DNA from 4 places in the Pannonibacter tanglangensis genome. Region 1 is predicted to be linked to each of the others. Evidence: predicted binding sites of a transcription regulator. Region 1 holds the regulator's gene; each other region holds the start of a gene.

Evidence for each region. The regulator PhoB, encoded in region 1, activates phosphate uptake and scavenging genes when phosphate is short. The targets are predictions, from matches to a motif close to TGTCATNNANCTGTCAT.
Region 2: a site for PhoB is predicted at 859-875, ahead of GWI72_RS08840 (glycerophosphodiester phosphodiesterase family protein). Genes of this name have one in related genera too.
Region 3: a site for PhoB is predicted at 1,363-1,379, ahead of phnF (phosphonate metabolism transcriptional regulator PhnF). Genes of this name have one in related genera too.
Region 4: a site for PhoB is predicted at 1,585-1,601, ahead of phnC (phosphonate ABC transporter ATP-binding protein). Genes of this name have one in related genera too.

What each region holds. Positions count from the first base shown of each region.
Region 1 covers NZ_JAABLQ010000001.1:2,512,549-2,515,462, reverse strand. The annotation lists gene pstB (phosphate ABC transporter ATP-binding protein PstB) at 1-387, shown strand, start outside; gene phoU (phosphate signaling complex protein PhoU) at 423-1,133, shown strand; gene phoB (phosphate regulon transcriptional regulator PhoB) at 1,169-1,867, shown strand; gene GWI72_RS11165 (GcrA family cell cycle regulator) at 2,288-2,830, opposite strand.
Region 2 covers NZ_JAABLQ010000001.1:1,992,051-1,994,964, reverse strand. The annotation lists gene GWI72_RS08845 (YceI family protein) at 1-560, opposite strand, end outside; gene GWI72_RS08840 (glycerophosphodiester phosphodiesterase family protein) at 963-1,685, shown strand; gene GWI72_RS08835 (FecR domain-containing protein) at 2,066-2,914, shown strand, end outside.
Region 3 covers NZ_JAABLQ010000001.1:1,123,914-1,126,827, forward strand. The annotation lists gene phnH (phosphonate C-P lyase system protein PhnH) at 1-95, opposite strand, end outside; gene phnG (phosphonate C-P lyase system protein PhnG) at 122-574, opposite strand; gene phnF (phosphonate metabolism transcriptional regulator PhnF) at 567-1,313, opposite strand; gene GWI72_RS05245 (zinc-dependent alcohol dehydrogenase) at 1,481-2,518, opposite strand; gene GWI72_RS05250 (adenine deaminase C-terminal domain-containing protein) at 2,767-2,914, shown strand, end outside.
Region 4 covers NZ_JAABLQ010000001.1:1,801,493-1,804,406, reverse strand. The annotation lists gene GWI72_RS08070 (aspartate dehydrogenase) at 1-217, shown strand, start outside; gene GWI72_RS08065 (alpha/beta hydrolase) at 290-1,168, shown strand; gene phnC (phosphonate ABC transporter ATP-binding protein) at 1,822-2,667, shown strand; gene phnD (phosphonate ABC transporter substrate-binding protein) at 2,720-2,914, shown strand, end outside.

The sequences.
Region 1 (2,914 bases):
GTTGCCTCCTCGCTGCAGAAGGCCGGCCTCTGGAACGAGGTCAAGGATCGTCTCGACGGCCCGGGCACCGGCCTGTCCGGTGGCCAGCAGCAGCGCCTGTGTATTGCCCGCGCCATCGCCGTCAGCCCGGAAGTGATCCTCATGGACGAGCCGTGCTCTGCGCTGGACCCGATTGCCACGGCCAAGGTCGAGGAACTGATCGACGAGCTGCGCGCCAACTACACGATCGTGATCGTGACCCACTCCATGCAGCAGGCCGCCCGCGTGTCCCAGCGCACCGCCTTCTTCCACCTCGGCAATCTCGTCGAGGAAGGCGCGACGCAGGACATCTTCACCAACCCGCAGGACAAGCGTACGCAGGACTACATCACCGGTCGCTTCGGTTAAGGTCCAGTTGTTTCCAACGCGAGAAGGATTTGAACATGTCCGAGCATACCGTCAGTTCCTACGATGAAGAACTGCGCGAGCTGGCTGGCCGTGTGGCCGAGATGGGTGGCCTCGCCGAGGCGCTGGTCAACGACGCCGTGACCGCCCTGCTGTCGCAGGATCTGGAAAAGGCCCACAAGACCATCCTGCAGGACGCGCGTCTCGACGAGCTGCAGCAGGAGATCGAGGCGAAGTTCATCCGCATCGTCGCCCTGCGCCAGCCGATGGGCCAGGACCTGCGCGAGATCATGGCCGCCGGTCGCATCGCCAACGACCTGGAGCGGGTCGGCGATCTTGCCAAGAACATCGCCAAGCGCGTCATTGCCATCGACGGCGACCTCAACTCCAAGAAGGCCGCCTTCGGCGTGGAGCACATGTCCGAACTGGCGCTGAGCCAGCTCAAGGCCGTGCTTGACGCCTACACCAGCCACGACGCTGCGGCAGCCCAGGCCGTGCGCGAGCGTGACGACGAGGTGGATGCGATCTACACCTCGCTGTTCCGCGAGCTGCTGACCTACATGATGGAAGACCCGCGCAAGATCACCCAGTGCGCGCATCTGCTGTTCTGCGCCAAGAACATCGAGCGCATCGGTGACCATGCCACCAACATCGCCGAGAACGTCTACTTCATGGTGACGGGCAAGCAGCTGCTGGAGGCTCGCCGCAAGATCGATGAAACCGGCCTCGCCGACATCGAGAACGCCTGACGCGGTCACCCGCGTCCGATTGCTGGAGCGTATGAATGCCTAAGGTTCTCATCGTTGAAGACGAAGAGCCGCTGAGCCTGTTGTTGCGCTACAATCTGGAAGCAGAAGGCTATTCCGTGGAGGCCTGCGCCCGCGGCGATGAAGCGGAAATCCGGCTGCGCGAGAGCCAGCCGGACCTCCTCTTGCTGGACTGGATGCTGCCGGGCCTGTCGGGCATCGAGCTGTGCCGGCGCCTTCGGGCGCGGGCAGAGACCGAGCGCCTGCCGGTGATCATGCTGACGGCCCGGGGCGAGGAAGCCGAGCGCATCCGCGGGCTCGCCACCGGTGCCGACGACTATGTCGTCAAGCCGTTCTCGATCCCCGAGCTGATGGCGCGCGTGCGCGCCATCCTGCGGCGGGCCCGGCCCGAGGTCGTGTCGACGATGCTGCGCTCCGGCGACATCGAGCTTGACCGCGAGACCCACCGCGTCCGCCGCAACGGCAAGGAAATCCATCTCGGACCGACCGAGTTCCGCCTGCTGGAGTTCCTGATGACCTCGCCCGGCCGCGTGTTCTCGCGCGAGCAGCTGCTCGACGGCGTCTGGGGGCATGACGTCTATGTGGACGAGCGGACGGTCGACGTGCATGTCGGTCGCCTGCGCAAGGCGATCAACCGCGGCAAGGTGAAGGATCCGATCCGCACCGTCCGCGGCGCCGGATACGCCTTCAACGACCAGTTTGCGGTCGCCGGCTGACGCTGCGTCTTGTCATCGACTGGCGAAACATCGCCGCTGAGCCCGCCTCCGGTGGGCTCAGGCTGCTGACAAACCCTGTATCGTCATCCCGGACGAGAGCGAAGCGGAGATCCGGGAGCGGAGAGCCTGGGTCTCTCCCGGGTTCGCTGATTGAAATATGGAGGCCTCGCCCCTCCGGTCCCGGCTCGGCGCTGCGCTTGGCCGGGATGACTTCGGAGAGGGCGAGCTTTGTCATCACATCAAGCCCAGCCCGCTTCTGGCGGGCTTTTTTGTTGCCAGTTGTCTCGCCTGACGTCGGGCCGCTTGGGCGCATCCCGAGCGTAAAAGCAAAAGCCCGCCGGGCGGAGGCGCGGCGGGCTTCGGGTTGGGTGGGGCGACCACGGACTGGTTGGCCACCCCGAAACGGTCGGCAGCTGGCGCTCAGGCGCGGGCCAGCTGCTTCTTGTCCTTGTCGCGGCGACGGTCATTCACCGGCTGATAGGCGATGCGGCAGTGATGCGCGCAATAGGGCACGCCCGGATCGGAGTGCCGGCCGCAGAAGTAGAAATCCTGCGAGCTCGGGTCGCCGATCGGCCACTTGCAGGTGCGCTCCGTCAGCGTGAGGATGGTCGCCCGTTCCGTCATCGGCACGATCTCGGCAACCGGCGCGGCTTCGGGTGCCACCTCGACGGCGACGTCCTCGACCGGGTCCATCTTCAGCGCCGTCGCCCCGCGGCTCTGCGCCGCAGGGGCCTGGGCCGGACGCGGCGTTGCGGCCGGCGTCTGGGGCGTCGGCGTGCGTGCCCGCCGCGGCTTGGCCGCCGGGGCCACCGCCTTGGCGCGACCGGACAGCCCAAGGCGATGCACCTTGCCGATCACCGCATTGCGCGTGATCCCGCCGAGCTCGGCGGCGATCTGGCTCGCGCTCAGCCCGTCAGTCCAGAGCTTCTTCAGGAGCTCCACGCGTTCGTCAGTCCAGCTCATCCGTCACACCCCGTCGTTGCCGGCCGCAGATCCGAATTGAAGGCAGTAACCAAGTGTTAAGGCACGCGTGTTCCACGCCCCTCT
Region 2 (2,914 bases), 520 kb from region 1:
GTTTCGGCATGCAGGGTGATGGTCACCTCATCCCCGACATAGGGAACATACATGTTCATGCCGTAGTCGGAGCGCTTGATCGTGGTCTTGCCGGCAAAGCCGATCGCCGGCTTCTTGGCCATCGGATGCTCGCCCATGGCCGTCACGGTCACCTGCAGGGTCGCCGGCTTGGTGATGCCCTTGATGGTCAGGTCGCCGACGATCTCCAGCTCCTTCTCGCCGGTCTTGGTGACCTTGGTGCTCTTGAAGGTGGCCTGCGGGAACTTGGCGACATCGAAGAAGTCGGCGCTCTTCAGGTGGGTGTCACGGTCGGCAAAGAAGGTGTCGAGCGTGGTGGTGTCGATGGTCAGCTCGATGGAGGAATTCTCCGGCTTGTCGGCATCGACGAGGAGCTTGGCCTCCCAGCCGCCGAAGCGGCCGTCGGTGGTGGAGAAGCCGAGATGGTCATAGGTGAAGGACAGGTTGGAGTGGCTCTTGTCGAACTCGTAGGCAACCGGGTCCGCGAGGACCGGGGTGGCGAACAGCGCGAGCGCGAGAGCAGAAACAGCGAAACGGGTCATGTCAGGTCTCCGGACGGGAAGAACGGGATGGCATTGCGAATGCCTGCGCTTCAACATGTAGCTGATTTCGCGCAAGGCACAATTTGACGAACTGTTCACTCGGATTGAACGACGTAGCAGCGTCATTTGGGGCACTGATTACTATTCAGCGTACAACAGCGCGGAAATCCTTGTGAAATTGCGTAGCTGGCGCGGCATGGGGCCGGGGGCTCCGTGACCGGCGATCACGCCGGGATCGCGGCTTTGTGAGCCGGACCTGTTGCGGCGCACAATCGATTTCCGGGCGCAACGTCCGCCCTGTCATCAATCCATCAAGCGGGTCAGGCAGGAAGAACGGGCTGGGGCGCGGCCGCAGTCGGCCCTCGGGACGTCGGTCGGCTGCGGGCACAAGAGGACACGCATGTGACGAAGGCCATACTGATCTGCCATCGGGGCTTGTCCCGACAGGCGCCCGAAAACACGCTCGCCGCCCTGGAGGCCGCCCTTGCCGCCGGCGCCGATGTGATCGAGTTCGACATCCGCACCAGCCGCGACGGCATCCTCTATGTCATTCATGACGAGACGGTGGACCGGACGACGGACGGGCGCGGCCGCGTGGCCGACATGACCTCGGCCGAGCTCGACGGCCTCGATGCCGGCAGCTGGTTTGGCGCTGCCTTTGCCGGCGAACGCATTCCCCGCCTGTCCGTTTTCCTCGATGCCTGCAAGGGCCGCATCGGAACCTATGCCGAGATCAAGGCGGCCGATCCGGCGCGGGTGCGCGACATGCTGGCGGCGCGCGGGATGCTGGACCGGGCCTGGTCCTTCTCCTTCGACGAGGGCATCCGGGCCCAGATGCGGGCGCGGGTCCCGGACCTGCGCCGCATGGTGCTGTTCCAGCACACGGGCTCCGTCGAGCGGGCCGTTGCCGCCGGCGCGCATATCCTCGAGTTCAACGAGACCAACGTCACACCGGAGCGCGTGGCCCAGGCCCATGCGGCCGGTCTCGTGACCCAGCTCTTCTATGCCGGCGCGGAGGAGGCCGTGTTCGAGCGGGCCCTCAGCTGCGGTGTCCAGCAGATGAACATCGACGAGCCGGATGTATTGCGCGCCGTCGAGGCGCGCCTCATGCTGCCGGTGTCGTGAAGCCTCGGAAACGGACGCAGAGGAAGTTGCGCCTCTATCCGGTTGCTGAAAATTTACAATCCCGATTCAGCTCGGGTTAAGGTCAGGATGTTCCAATCGTTCCGAAAAGTATCATGTCGGGACTGGGAACAATGTGGGCACAAGCTACTCCAGCGGATCCTTCCGAGGGCGTCGCGCCGTTTCGTCCTGATGAGGGCAGGCCCAGAGGGGGGCACCGTGTCCGCAGCCGCGGCCGAGCCCTGTGTCTGGCTCTCTGCCTGGCACTTCCGCTCCTGACCGTCCCCGGCATTGCGCAGGCGTCCGACTGGATCATCCAGCGGACCAGCGGCAAGGTCTACCTGCTGGCCCCCGGGGCTGCGCCGGTGGCGGCGCGGCCGGGCATGCCTTTGCCGCGCGGCGTGACGCTGGCCACGCGCGGGGGTGCCAAGGCGGTGCTGGCCCGCGCCGGGGAGACCGTGCTGGTCGCGCCCAATACGACCATCGCCATTTCGAGCCTGAAGTCGACGGACCGCACGACGACGCTGCTGCAGCGCGACGGGACGGTCACGGTTGACGTCCAGAAACGCGGGCAGCCGCATTTCACGGTCGAGACGCCCTATCTCGCTGCCGTCGTCAAGGGAACCCGCTTTGACGTCTCGGTGCGGCGCGGCGCGGCAGAAGTGCGGGTCGACCGGGGGCTGGTGCAGGTTGTCGACATGGACACCGGCGAGCGGTCTCAGGTTGGCCCTGGACAGAGCGCCAGCACCACGGACGGGGTGGGTCTGTCCGTGGCCGGGAGCGGCAGCACGCCGACCGTCGAGACCGGCCGCGCCCCTGCCTCCTCCCTGAACCCGACCGTGCAGGGCAGCAGCAGCGCCCCCGCCGCCGACACCAGAGCCTCCGACACCACCTCGCGCCCCGGATCAGGCACGGGCACCGGGTCGACACCTGACAATTCCGGCGGCAACGGCAATTCCGGTGGCAGCGGCAATTCTGGTGGCAACGGCAACGGCAATTCTGGCGGCAACGGCAACGGCAACTCCGGCGGCAATGGCAACGGCAACTCCGGCGGCAATGGCAACGGCAACTCCGGCGGCAATGGCAGCGGCAATTCCGGCGGCAATGGCAACGGCAACTCCGGCGGCAACGGCAACGGCAACGGCAACGGCAATTCCGGCGGCAACGGCAACGGCAATTCCGGCGGCAACGGCAACGGCAATTCCGGCGGCAACGGCAACGGCAATTCCGGT
Region 3 (2,914 bases), 1.4 Mb from region 1:
AGGATCGCCTCGAAGGCGGTGTTGTCGCGGATCTCCTCCGCGCCGCGCAAGGGCGCGGTGATGAGGGCGTGGGAACTGGGGGGCAGGGCACCCATGAGCGGGTCTCCGTGAGGAAGAGGGATCAGAAGGTTTCCATGTCGACGCGGGTGGCCTCGACGGCGCGCAGGCGCGCCCGGTCGCGGTCGGCATTGGCCGCCTCCAGGCCGGTCACGAAGGCGTCGAGGACCGTGGGCGTCAGGCCGGCCGCCGCTGCGGCATCGATCAGTGCCATGGCCATGGCCCATTCCAGATCGCGGCCCGTGACCATGCCGTAGCCGGTGGCGTCGTGGTCGGTGAGGCGGACCTCGGCTTCGGCGACGAGCACCTCGCCGAGGTGGAAATCGGTGCCTTTCACCGTGTCGCGGAACGGCAGCATGACCAGGCCGGTGCGGCTGCGCAGGACCTCGACGGCTCCCAGCTGCGGCAGCAGGCCTTCGGCAAAACGCTTCACGCTGTCCGCATCGCCATGGGAGAGCGCGGTGAGAAAGGCGCTGTGGCCGCTGGTGGCCTCATGGGTGGGGGTGGTCTCAGTCATCCTGGTCAGGACTCCGGGGTTCGGCTTCGTCGGGAAGATCAAAGGTGAACTGCACGCGGTCGGCGGCCCAGATGGCCTGGGAGTAGCCGATCGGCCGTCCGGCGAGGGTCGCGTCGGTCTTGGTGACGACCAGCACGGGCTGGTCAGGGTGCTGCTTGAGCAGACGCGCCTCCTCGAGGGTGGGGCGGCGGGCGTAGATGGTGGTGCTCTTGCGCAGGTAGTCGGTGATGCCATGCGCGCGGTAGATGTCGGTGACGGAGCGGCCGGCGCGGCGCTGCTCGGCCATGTCGGGAATGAGGTCGAAGGGATGCCAGGCGACGCCGAGGCTGATCGGCACGCCGTCGGCAAGGCCCCGGCGCATGAGCCGGTGCACCGGCGCGCCCTCGGGCAGCTCCAGCGCCTCCGCCACGCGGCGCGGCGCGGCGATCACGTCATCGGTCACCTGTTCGCCCGCCGGCGTCACGCCCTGGCTCAGGAGGTTCTGGCGGAAGCGGGTGCGGCGGCTGATCTGGTAGTTGATGAGAGGCGCGCTTTCGACGAAGGTGCCGCGGCCCTGTTCGACGCGCAGCTTGCCCTCGACCGCAAGGGCGGCAATGGCGCGGCGAACCGAATGGCGTCCGGCCCCGAATTCGGCGCAAAGCTCCGGCTCGGTCGGCAGTTGCGCGCCCGGTGCCAGCACGCCGGAGAGGATGTCGGCTGCCAGCCGGTCCCGGATCGACTGCCACGTTTCCCGCGCCATCAAGGCCTCCAATTCATTCGAATGACTTGGAGAGGCATAGCGGGTTTAAGTGACAGAGCCGTGACGCGCCGGCCTGAAAACGTGCCGCGCGGCCCGGCAGGGGGCCGCGCGGATGCTTGTGCGGACAGATCGGATCATTCCGGATGACATGATCCTGCCCGGAAGGGTCAGTTCATGCGCAACACCACACGGCCGTCGATCGCGCCCTGGCGCATGCGGTCGAAGATCGCGTTGATGTTGTCGAGGCTGTCTTCCGAGTAGTGCGCCCTGACCTTGCCCTCGGCCGCGAAGGCGAGGCTTTCGGTGAGGTCATTGCGCGTGCCGACGATGGAGCCGCGAATGGTCTTGGCGTTGAGCACCGTGTCGAAGATCGGCAGCGGGAAGTCCCCGGGTGGCAGGCCGACGAGGCTCATGGTGCCGCGCCGGGCCAGCATGCCGAAGCCCTGTGCAAAGGACTTGGTCGAGACGGCCGTGACCAGCACGCCCTCGGCCCCGCCCAGTTTCTGCATCTCGGCAACCGGGTCGGTGGTCAGGGCGTTGATGGTGTGGTCGGCCCCCAGGTTGCGGGCAAGGGCCAGCTTGTCGTCATGGATGTCGACGGCGACCACATGCAGGCCCATGGCCTTGGCATATTGCACGGCCATGTGGCCAAGCCCGCCGATGCCGATGATGGCGACGGTCTCGCCCGGGCGTGTGTCGGTTTCCTTCAGGCCCTTGTAGACGGTCACGCCGGCGCAGAGCACGGGCGCGGCGGGCGCGAACTCGAGCCCGGCCGGCAGATGCCCGACATAGCCGGGGTCAGCCAGCACATACTCGGCAAAGCCGCCGTTGACGCTGTAGCCGGTGTTCTGCTGCTCGTTGCAGAGGGTTTCCCAGCCGCCGACGCAGTGCTTGCAGTGGCCGCAGGCGGAGTGCAGCCAGGGCATGCCGACCCGGTCGCCTTCCTTGATGCCCTTCACGCCGGCCCCGACCTCGCAGACGATGCCGACGCCTTCGTGGCCGGGAATGAAGGGGGGATTGGGTTTCACCGGCCAGTCGCCGTCGGCGGCGTGAAGGTCGGTGTGGCAGACGCCGCTGGCCATCACCTTGACGACGATCTTGCCGGGGAGGGCGACGGGACGGGCGACCTCGCAGACATCAAGCGGGGCGCCGAAGGCCCGCACGACGGCGGCCTTCATGGTCGCCGGATTGGGTGTCGCTGACATTTTGTCTTTCTTCCTTGGATTGAGGAAAGAGCGTGTCCTTTGGCCCTGGTGTGTGGCCGGAACCGGACAACCGGGACGTTAAAGACGCAAGTCTTGCGCGGCCTTGCGCCAGATCAAAGCCGGCAGCACCTCCGTAGTCTTGCGAGGTCTGGAGAGGGCGGTGCAAACCGCCTTGCCAAGCTTGACACCCGCCGGCACAGCAAGGACCATGGCCGACGACAAGTCATTGCAGTCAGGGAGTTAGCCACGTGACCGATGCCGCCGCCGAGAACCGGACGAAATCCTGGGCCGAGGTTGCCCCGCGCCTTGTCGCGGTTGCGGCGGGTCGGGCGGCGGCGGATCTGGTGATCCGGGGAGGGCGCCTTGTCAATGTGCAGAGCCGCGAGATCCTTGACG
Region 4 (2,914 bases), 710 kb from region 1:
GCTGGCCGGGCTCGGTCTCGATCGCACCGAGGTCGCCCTCGTTGCCGATCCTGCGGCCACCGGCAACAGCCATCGCATCCTGGCCGAGGGCGACTTCGGCGAGATGGAGCTGAAGCTCACCAACCGCCCGCTCGCCACCAACCCGAAGTCGTCGGAGATGACCGCGCTGTCGCTGGTCCGGCTGATCGAGAACCGCGCCGGGCATCTGGTGCTGTGAGCCGGCCACGCGCGTCCGCCCACTCATCTGTCACCCCTCCGCCCGCCCCTCCGGCTGAAAGGAACCCTCTTCATGTCCGATGTGCCTGCCTCTGCCGCCTCCCTGATTGCCGAAGGGGCCTGGCCGCGCGACCGGCTGGACGTCGACTACACCGCCCGCAACTGTGTCGCGCCGGAGCGCTTCACCGAGATCATCGCCGCCTACCTGGCGCGCTCCGCCCCGGCGCGGGCAATGGCCGGCGCCCGGCTCGATCTGGTCTATGACGCAAGGAGCGGGGAGAAGCTCGACCTCTACGGCACGCGGGCAGGGGAGCTGCGCCCGCTGGTCCTGTTCATCCATGGCGGCTACTGGCGTGCCCTGTCCAAGGACCACTCGGCCTTCATGGCGCCCATGCTCGCCGACCTCGGCATTGCCTCGGCCGCGCCGGACTACACCCTCGCCCCTGGCGCAAGCCTCACGGAAATCACCCGGCAGATGCGGTCCGCGCTCGCCTTTCTCTGGCGCGAGGCCGACAGCCTCGGCATCGACCGCCGGCGGATCGTCGTTACCGGCAGCTCGGCCGGCGGACATCTTGCCGGCACGCTGATGATGACGGGCTGGCAGCAGGAGTTCGGCCTGCCCGGCCAGGTGCTGAAGGGCGCGCTGCCGCTCAGCGGCCTGTTCGAGCTTGCCCCCGTCGCCGGCAGCCATGTGCAGGACTGGATGCAGCTGACCCCGGCCGAGATCGAGAGCCTCAGCCCGCTGCGCCGCACGGCCGGGGCCCCGCAGGCGGTGATCGCGGTCGCCGAACACGAGACGGCGGGATTTCACCGTCAGACCCGGGCCTATGCCGAGGCGCTCGGCAGACCTGAGCTCCTCGTCCGGAACCGCAACCATTTCGACATTGTCTTCGATCTCTGCGACCCGGCGACGGATGTCGGTCGCGCCCTGCTGGCGCTGGTCAGCGCCTGAGGCCAAGGCCATGGGATGCCGACACATCGCGCCCTCGACTGGCTGATGCGCGGCAGCGCCTGACCACCGCGCAAGGCGTGAGCGGCATCTGCAGCCGGTACCGGGGCCGCGTCACGTGGCCCGGAATCACCTCCCCATCGCGAGCGCTCCGGGTCCGCCAGGATCCGGGGCGCTCGGCGTTTCAAGGTGCCGCGTCGCCGGCCGCGCCCGCCGTTCGCCCGTCTTTCGCCCGCCTTTCGCCCGCCCTTCGTCCGCCCTTGGTCCTTTTGGCACGCACTTCGCCCGCATCTGGCCCCCGTCGGACAGCCGCCGCGCGCTGCCGGGTGCCCCCGAGAACTGCACTGCGCGAAAAAAGTCAGGCGGCTCACATCCGGCATCCATAGACAGTGCCTCTGGATGCCATAGCTGCCGTGAATATGTCAGTTACATGACATCGTTTGGCTAGGTGCCGGCATCATCTCATGTTTTTCGGCGACAGACTGTAATCATTCTGTAACATTCGACGTCCTGGAAAAAGGTCCTTCCGCAGGATGCACTTGCACTGTCATCAAAACTTCATTTCAAATTTTCAACCGGCCAGTAACTCGTCATCCGATTGTTACAAAACCATGGCTCTTGTCGCCCCATAACGAGATCAACAAACGGGGCGTCCGGTGATCACCTTTGAAGGCGTAACCAAGCAGTTCGGCTCGCGCACGGCCGTCAACAACGTCACCTTTTCGATCGACAAGCCGCAGATGGTCGGCATCATCGGCCGCTCCGGCGCCGGGAAGTCGACGCTCCTGCGCATGATCAACCGGCTCACGCCGGCCACCTCGGGCCGCATCGTCATCGAGGGCCGCGACGTGCTTGCGCTGTCCGGTACGGCGCAGCGCCGCTGGCAGCGCGACTGCGCCATGATCTTCCAGCAGTTCAACCTGGTGCCGCGTCTTGATGTGCTCACCAACGTGCTGCTCGGCCGCCTCAACATGCACGGCACGCTGCCGTCCATGTTCAAGCTCTTCACCCGTGAGGAGCGGGCTCAGGCCCTCGTGAACCTTGACCGTCTGGGCATTGCCGAGACGGCGCTGCAGCGTGCGGAAAACCTGTCCGGTGGCCAGCAGCAGCGCGTGGCGATTGCCCGCGCCCTGACGCAGCAGCCGCGCATGCTGCTTGCCGACGAGCCGATTGCCTCGCTCGACCCGATGAACGCCCAGGTCGTCATGGATGCCCTGAAGCGCATCAATGTCGAGGACGGCCTCACCGTCATCTGCAACCTGCACACGCTCGACACCGCCCGCAACTACTGCGACCGCGTCATCGGCATGCGCGATGGCCGCATCGTGTTCGACGGCGGTCCGAACGAGCTGACCACGGCCGCTGCCCGCGAGATCTACGGGGCGGGCGAGAACTTCGACGAGGCCTCGACCTCGACCTCCCTGGCTGGCGGCCGCGTGGCTGCGCCGGAGATTGCCGCTTCCGCCGGTGCGATGACGCCGGTGGCGACGGCAGCGGTGTGATCCCGCTGCCCTTCAATTGTCATCCATCGTCTGCATCCTCGGAGTACAGGACATGACCTTTCTGTCGAAAATCGCTTCCGCTGCCGCGGTGAGCCTCGTTGCCCTGACCGCCACCCAGGCCGTCGCGGCCGAGCCGATCAAGGAATTCCGCATCGGCCTGCTCGGCGGCGAAAACGAAGCCGACCGCCTGCGCTCGAACGAGTGCCTCGTCAAGCGCTTTGAAAAGCTGCTCGGCGTGCCGGTCAAG